3 regions of the Serratia sp. CoH_122_TC_1 genome follow, and region 3 is predicted to be linked to each of the others. Evidence: predicted binding sites of a transcription regulator. Region 3 holds the regulator's gene; each other region holds the start of a gene.

Region 1 (2,272 bases), on a different contig from region 3:
TGGCGATTTGCCAGGTACGATGCTGCAAGGCGGGTTTGCTGTAACGTTCAATTAACTGTGTCGCGTAGGCTGCCAGATCGATACCGCTGACGCTGAGGGTTGGCGCCTGTTCTGCCAGCATCAGGTGATGTGCGGCATGGCGATAAGCCTCATCGCCCATGCAGTCGTTTATATATTGATAGCCTCCCAGATAACCGAGATAGGCCAAAAAGGAGTGGCTGCCATTGAGCATGCGCAGCTTCATTTGTTCGAACGGCAATACGTCGTTCACCAACTGTGCGCCAGCCAGTTCCCACGCGGGGCGTCCCGCGACAAAATTGTCTTCCACCACCCATTGAATAAAAGGTTCACAGGCGATGGCACATTCATCGCGTACTCCGCCGAGTGCATCAGCCACTTCATTCAGCGTCTCTGGCGTAGCGGCTGGAACAATGCGGTCGACCATGGTGCTGGGGAAGCTGGCGTGTTGGGTAATCCAGTCGGCCAGAGCGCCGTCGCGCACTTGTGCTAATCCGACTATTGCATTGCGTAGTACATGGCCGTTTTCTGGAATATTGTCGCAAGAAAGCAGGGTAAAGGCGGGCAGACCACGTTCACGACGCAGGCGTAGCGCCTCTACCAAAATGCCAGGAACCGTTGTGGGCTGCTCGGGATGGGCGAGATCGGCGAGGATCGCTTGATGCTGAAGATCCAACTGCCCAGTGCCTGGTTCAATGCAGTAGCCTTTCTCGGTAATCGTCATCGAGACAATCGCCACCTGAGGCTCCGCCAGTTTTTCCAGGACGGCGCCTATGCCTTCCAGCTTGCGGTGAACGCTTTCATGCACAGCGCCGATGACGATAGCCTGATCGCCAGCCGCACCTTTCTCCAGCACGCTATACAGATGATCTTGCTGACGCAGCGTCTGGAATAACGCATCGCCGCCAAACAGACTGATCTCGCAGATCCCCCAATCGCCCCCCTGACGATTCAATACCCGATCGGTCAGCAGTGCCTGATGGGCGCGGTGAAAGGCACCAAACCCAATATGCACCATGCGGCTTTGTAATGCGCTGCGTGCGTAGTGCGGTTGCTGGACGGCATCGGGAAGCGGTGAGTTGGCGATCGTCTTCATGCAAAACTCCAAAGCTGAGTAAAAGATGCTGGCAGGTAACTTCTTAAAAGTTATCAGACCAGTTTTTTTGCGCTAAGGGGCGTTTTTTTCACCCTTCCGCACGCGGGTTATCTGACGCAGTGTAAGGCTGCCAGCGTATCAATAACATGTCTCAGTCGAGAATAAGCCAGATTCGTGAAGTGGATCAACCAATCGTCGTTTCGCTTTTGACAGACAGATGTGAAAGAGTAAGGTGAAAGATAACCGATATCTATTTGAATTTGGTATAACAAGATTGTCGACACTGTGCGATCTTTATCCCTTCTGCAAGATTGGGCGATTTTTTATAAGGATAAATAATGGAACAAACATGGCGTTGGTATGGGCCGAACGATCCTGTCTCTCTTGATGATGTCCGTCAGGCTGGCGCTACTGGCGTCGTCACTGCATTGCACCATATTCCGAATGGCGAGGTGTGGCCGATCGAGGAGATCAAGGCACGTCAGGCACTGCTGGCGGAAAAGGGGTTGGTGTGGTCTGTGGTGGAAAGCATTCCGGTGCATGAAGAGATCAAAACCCACAGCGGCAATTACCCGCAACATATCGCCCATTATCAGCAATCGCTGCGTAACCTGGCGGCCTGCGGCATCGATACCGTTTGCTACAACTTTATGCCGATCCTCGACTGGACACGCACAGATCTGGAATATGTGTTGCCTGACGGCTCGAAAGCGCTGCGTTTCGATCAAATCGCCTTCGCGGCTTTTGAACTGCACATCCTGCAACGCTCAGGCGCAGAGCAGGATTATACGGCGGAAGAGCAGGCGCAGGCCGCCGAGCGCTTTGCCGCCATGAGCGCTGCGGAGATTGCCACATTGACCGGCAATATCATCGCCGGGCTGCCGGGGGCAGAAGAGGGCTATACGCTCGATCAGTTCCGCGCTCGTCTGGCGGAGTACGATGGGATCGACAAAGCGCAACTGCGCGAAAATATGGCGGTGTTTCTGCGTGCAATCGTTCCGGTGGCGGAAGAGGTCGGGGTCCGGCTGGCGGTGCATCCAGACGATCCGCCGCGGCCAATCCTTGGTCTACCGCGCATTGTCTCGACCATTGACGATATGCAGTGGTTCAAGCAGACCGTCGACAGCCTTTATAACGGCTTTACTATGTGTACTGGTT
Region 2 (2,272 bases), on a different contig from region 3:
TGGATAACTATCCGTTAAAAATTCATCTCACTGTTAAATTATTTATATCAATCAAATGAAAAAAACCGACTTGTCAGGGCTGGCGGCCTTTGTGGCCATCGCCAAAGAGCGCAGTTTCAGGCGAGCCGCTGCCAGGCTTGGGGTTACACCGCCGACGCTCAGTCATACCATGCGCGATTTGGAGGCGCAGCTTGGCATTCGCTTGTTGAATCGTACCACCCGCAACGTATCAACGACTGAGGCGGGCGAGCATTTGCTGACGACGTTGGCCCCGCTATTTGCCGATATCGATACGGCGCTGGAGAGCTTGAATACCTTTCGCGATCGGCCACAGGGCGTGGTTCGTATCAATGCGTCCCGAACGGCTATCCAACTTGCGCTGGTGCCGCATTTGGGGCTCTTGGCCCGCGATTACCCCGGTATTACGCTGGAAATTGTGGCGGAAGAGGGATTTGCCAATATTGTCGAACAAGGTTTTGATGCCGGCATCCGGCTTGGCGAGGATCTACACAACGATATGCGAGCTGTGCGGGTCACGCCTGATTTACGTATGGCTATTGTGGCAACGCCTGAATACTTCCAACAGAATGGAAAGCCAAACCACCCCGAAGACCTGTTGAATCATCGCTGTATTGGATGGCGAAAGATTGCTTCGGGAGAGCTCTATAAATGGACGTTTAAAAAAGGCGACCAGATACTTTCCGTCTCGGTGAATAGCCCGCTGATATTTGATGATGCAAGACTGATGTTGCAAGCCGCATTAGCGCATGCAGGTATAGCGTTCGCCATCGAGGAAGAAGTAAAGGAACATCTGGCAGCAGGGCGGCTGGAGCGGGTGATGGCCGATTGGTGCGCACCCTTCCCAGGTTTTTATCTTTACTATCCGAACCGCAGAAACCACCCCGTCGCATTGACTACGGTAATTAACGTAGTGCGTTATCCCAGCCAGACGATCAGTCCCGAAGCGTAATCTTGCTCTGCCTGTGGCTGGTCCGTCGAATGCCTTTCCCTCAAAAACACCGACTCTTTGCCACCGCTTGTCTCGTCTTATCTTGATGATGCGCGCTAATCAAGGGCGAACTATTTCTGTTCACCAATCAACCGATGAATGACCCTGCGCATGGAATTATCCATAAACATTCTGCATGTTTATAACGTATTGTTTATAATTGTTATTTGTTCTTTTATGGCGAATAAATTCAGTAATTAAAGGTTGTTTGTGAGTCAGGTCACACTATTTTTTTATATGAAATGTGAAGAGGGTCAATCTGGTAGGTCAAGCAGAGACGGTTCTTTGTGCTGGTGGCTTACCGGTCCACTTCAATGCCTCCGTATACTGTCTGCAACCAGGGCAACGTAACGGAAGTTTTCATAAGGAATGTGCGTGAGGCAATAACTATTGCATCTGGCAAACAAATGACACGGGGCTTTTTTGATTATCTTGAGGGACTTGGTATGGAAAAGAAAAAAATCTATCTGTTTTGTTCTGCTGGTATGTCGACTTCCCTGCTGGTTTCAAAAATGAAAGCGCAAGCCGAGAAGTACGAAGTGCCGGTGATCATTGCCGCTTATCCTGAGGCGCTGGCGGCAGAAAAGGGCGCTGAAGCAGATTTGATCCTGCTGGGGCCACAGATTGCCTACACGCTCGCCGAAGTGCAAAAACAGTTACCCAATAAGCCCGTCGAAGTGATCGACTCCGGTTTATACGGCAAGCTCGATGGCCTTGGGGTGTTGAAGGCTGCGGTCGCCACCATCAAAAAAGCTAACCAATAAAGGGGTCTGCCGTGAATACGTTAATTGCCTCGTTGGAAAAGGTCATACTGCCTTTTGCTGTGAAAATTGGTAAACAGCCCCATGTTAATGCCATCAAAAACGGGTTCATTCGTTTAATGCCACTGACGTTGACTGGGGCGATGTTCGTTCTGATCAACAACGTGTTTCTCAGTTTCGGTGAAGGATCATTCTTCTTTTCATTGGGGGTGCGGCTGGATCCGTCCACCATTGAAACGCTCAATGGCTTGAAGGCCATCGGAGGCAGCGTTTATAACGGCACCTTGGGCATTATGTCCCTGATGACGCCATTTTTTATCAGTATGGCTTTGGCTGAAGAGCGTAAGGTCGACCCATTAGCGGCAGCGTTGCTGGCGGTGGCTGCCTTTATGACTGTTACCCCGTTCAGTGTCGGAGAGGCCTATGCCGTTGGCGCTAACTGGCTAGGGGGGGCTAACATCATTTCCGGTATGGTGATCGGCCTGGTCGTGGCCGAGATGTT
Region 3 (2,272 bases):
GTAATGCGGTCTGTGGATCGGTATGCTGGGTCAGCAGCGAATATTTGGCCTCAAAGTAGTCCGCCAGTTCCAAATAGAGCTGATTGAGCGATTCGCGCATCGGTTGTTCTTTCCACAGCGTGAACCAAAACCAGGTAAACAGCCCGTACCAGGCGGTACCCACGACGTATAGCAGCGGTGCGTGCCAAAGCGGAACTGTACCGGCCATACTGAGGGAGAAAATGGCGGCAACCAGCGAGGCGGGCAACAGGCGGGCATGTAACGGACTTATTTCACCGCTGACGCCGAGAAGCAGTGCCAGGCCAAGCATCAACACCGGCAACGGCAAGTGCCAAAGCAATGCTTGCTGTAATAGCAGGCTGCTGAGTGCAAATAGAGAGCCACCGACGATCAGACGTTTGAAGAAGCGTTTGTGAGGGGTGTCTAGCCCGGCAATATTGCAGCAGGCAGGAACCAGGGAAAATAATAGGCCGTATTGCAGTTGGCCGCTCAACAGGCCGAGTAACACTGGCAGGCACAGCACCAGCGTTTGCCGCAGTGCATAGTTGACTTCCGGGTGGTAAATCAGTCTGCGCCACATGATGACTTGGGGCATAAAAAAACGGCGCGAATCATCGCGCCGTTTTTTCAGTGATTAACGCGTGCCGTAAACGACAATGGTTTTGCCGTGGGCGGAGATCAGGTTTTGATCTTCAAGCATTTTCAGAATACGGCCAACGGTTTCACGTGAACAACCGACGATTTGGCCAATTTCCTGACGAGTAATTTTAATCTGCATACCATCAGGATGGGTCATGGCATCAGGTTGTTTCGCCAGGTTCAGCAGTGTTTGCGCGATACGGCCTGTAACGTCCAGGAAGGCGAGGTTACCCACTTTCTCAGATGTTATCTGCAGACGGTTTGCCATCTGGGCTGACAGGCGCATCAGGATGTCCGGGTTGACCTGAATTAACTGGCGGAATTTCTTGTAGGAAATTTCAGCCACTTCACAGGCGGTCTTCGCCCTAACCCAGGCGCTACGCTCCTGACCTTCTTCAAATAATCCAAGCTCGCCGATGAAATCCCCCTGGTTAAGGTAGGATAAAATCATCTCTTTACCTTCTTCATCCTTAATCAGCACCGCGACGGAGCCTTTGACGATGTAGTAAAGCGTTTCGGCTTTTTCACCTTGGTGAATCAGCGTACTTTTGGATGGATATTTGTGGATATGGCAATGAGACAGGAACCATTCGAGAGTAGGGTCTGTTTGCGGTTTGCCGAGAACCATTCGCTGTTATCCTCTGTTGTTATCGCTGCCTTGTGTCACAGGGGTCAGAGTTCCCTGTAAAACCTGTTGTCGCCGTTGTTTTAATGGTGGCTATCAGCAGATTTTGAGGCGTGTCATAAATATACGCTGTCGCTCTAGCATATTAACTTGCCGGGAGAGCTGCAAGCTACATTCTGTTAACATACCGGTAAAGGAGCCTTTCCCTGGGAGTTTCCCTGAAATCAGTGTCCCGGAAAGATTTATTGCGGCTCTGTTTGTAGCACAGAGTGAGGCGGGTGTCTTGTGTTGTCTCGCTTCAGCATGATTAGCATCAGGTTCCGTTGCCAGTTTCTATGCGAAAGCGTACCCTGATTTTAAGAAATTAACCGGAGTGACCAGTATGCAGGCAAGAGTTAAGTGGGTGGAAGGGTTAACGTTTCTGGGTGAATCCGCGTCTGGCCATCAGGTGTTGATGGACGGCAATGCGGGCGACAAAGCGCCCAGCCCGATGGAAATGGTGCTGATGTCGGTAGGGGGCTGTAGTGCTATCGATGTGGTGTCGATCCTGCAAAAAGGGCGTAATGATGTGCGTGATTGCGAGGTCAAGCTGACTTCTGAACGACGTGAAGAAGCACCGCGGCTGTTCACCCATATCAACCTGCACTTTATCGTGAGCGGTAAAGATCTGAGCGACAAAATCGTTGAGCGGGCGGTGAACCTCTCGGCGGAGAAATACTGCTCGGTGTCATTGATGCTGAGTAAGGCCGCAAGCGTGACTCACAGCTTTGAAATCCGCGACGTGGCCTAATGGCGAAAAGGCGCGGCTGACTGCCGCGCTCTACCCACTTATTCGATTTTTTTGCCTTCCAGCAGACGCTGCACCAAGGGTGCCATGATCAGCTCCATCGCCAGCCCCATTTTGCCGCCCGGCACCACAAGCGTATTGATGTGTGAGATAAAGGATCCCTGCAGCATCGCCAGTAAATAAGGGAAGTCGATTTGATCCAGGCCGCGGAAGTGAATCAC

What was found. Region 3 encodes CRP, which controls carbon source genes, mostly activating them, when cyclic AMP is high. Its sites were predicted from a motif close to ATGTGANNNNNNTCACAT; they were not measured.
Region 1: a site for CRP is predicted at 1,400-1,417, ahead of uxuA (mannonate dehydratase). Genes of this name have one in related genera too.
Region 2: a site for CRP is predicted at 1,252-1,269, ahead of AC2FC2_RS13790 (PTS sugar transporter subunit IIB). Genes of this name have one in related genera too.

Annotation. Positions count from the first base shown of each region.
Region 1 covers NZ_JBXWLA010000014.1:143,601-145,872, reverse strand. Annotated here, with positions in the region: gene AC2FC2_RS18415 (mannitol dehydrogenase family protein) at 1-1,114, opposite strand, end outside; gene uxuA (mannonate dehydratase) at 1,453-2,272, shown strand, end outside.
Region 2 covers NZ_JBXWLA010000009.1:202,317-204,588, forward strand. Annotated here, with positions in the region: gene AC2FC2_RS13785 (LysR family transcriptional regulator) at 56-970, shown strand; gene AC2FC2_RS13790 (PTS sugar transporter subunit IIB) at 1,456-1,773, shown strand; gene chbC (PTS N,N'-diacetylchitobiose transporter subunit IIC) at 1,785-2,272, shown strand, end outside.
Region 3 covers NZ_JBXWLA010000013.1:20,545-22,816, reverse strand. Annotated here, with positions in the region: gene AC2FC2_RS17095 (YccS/YhfK family putative transporter) at 1-580, opposite strand, end outside; gene crp (cAMP-activated global transcriptional regulator CRP) at 635-1,267, opposite strand; gene AC2FC2_RS17085 (OsmC family protein) at 1,647-2,054, shown strand; gene AC2FC2_RS17080 (phosphoribulokinase) at 2,093-2,272, opposite strand, start outside.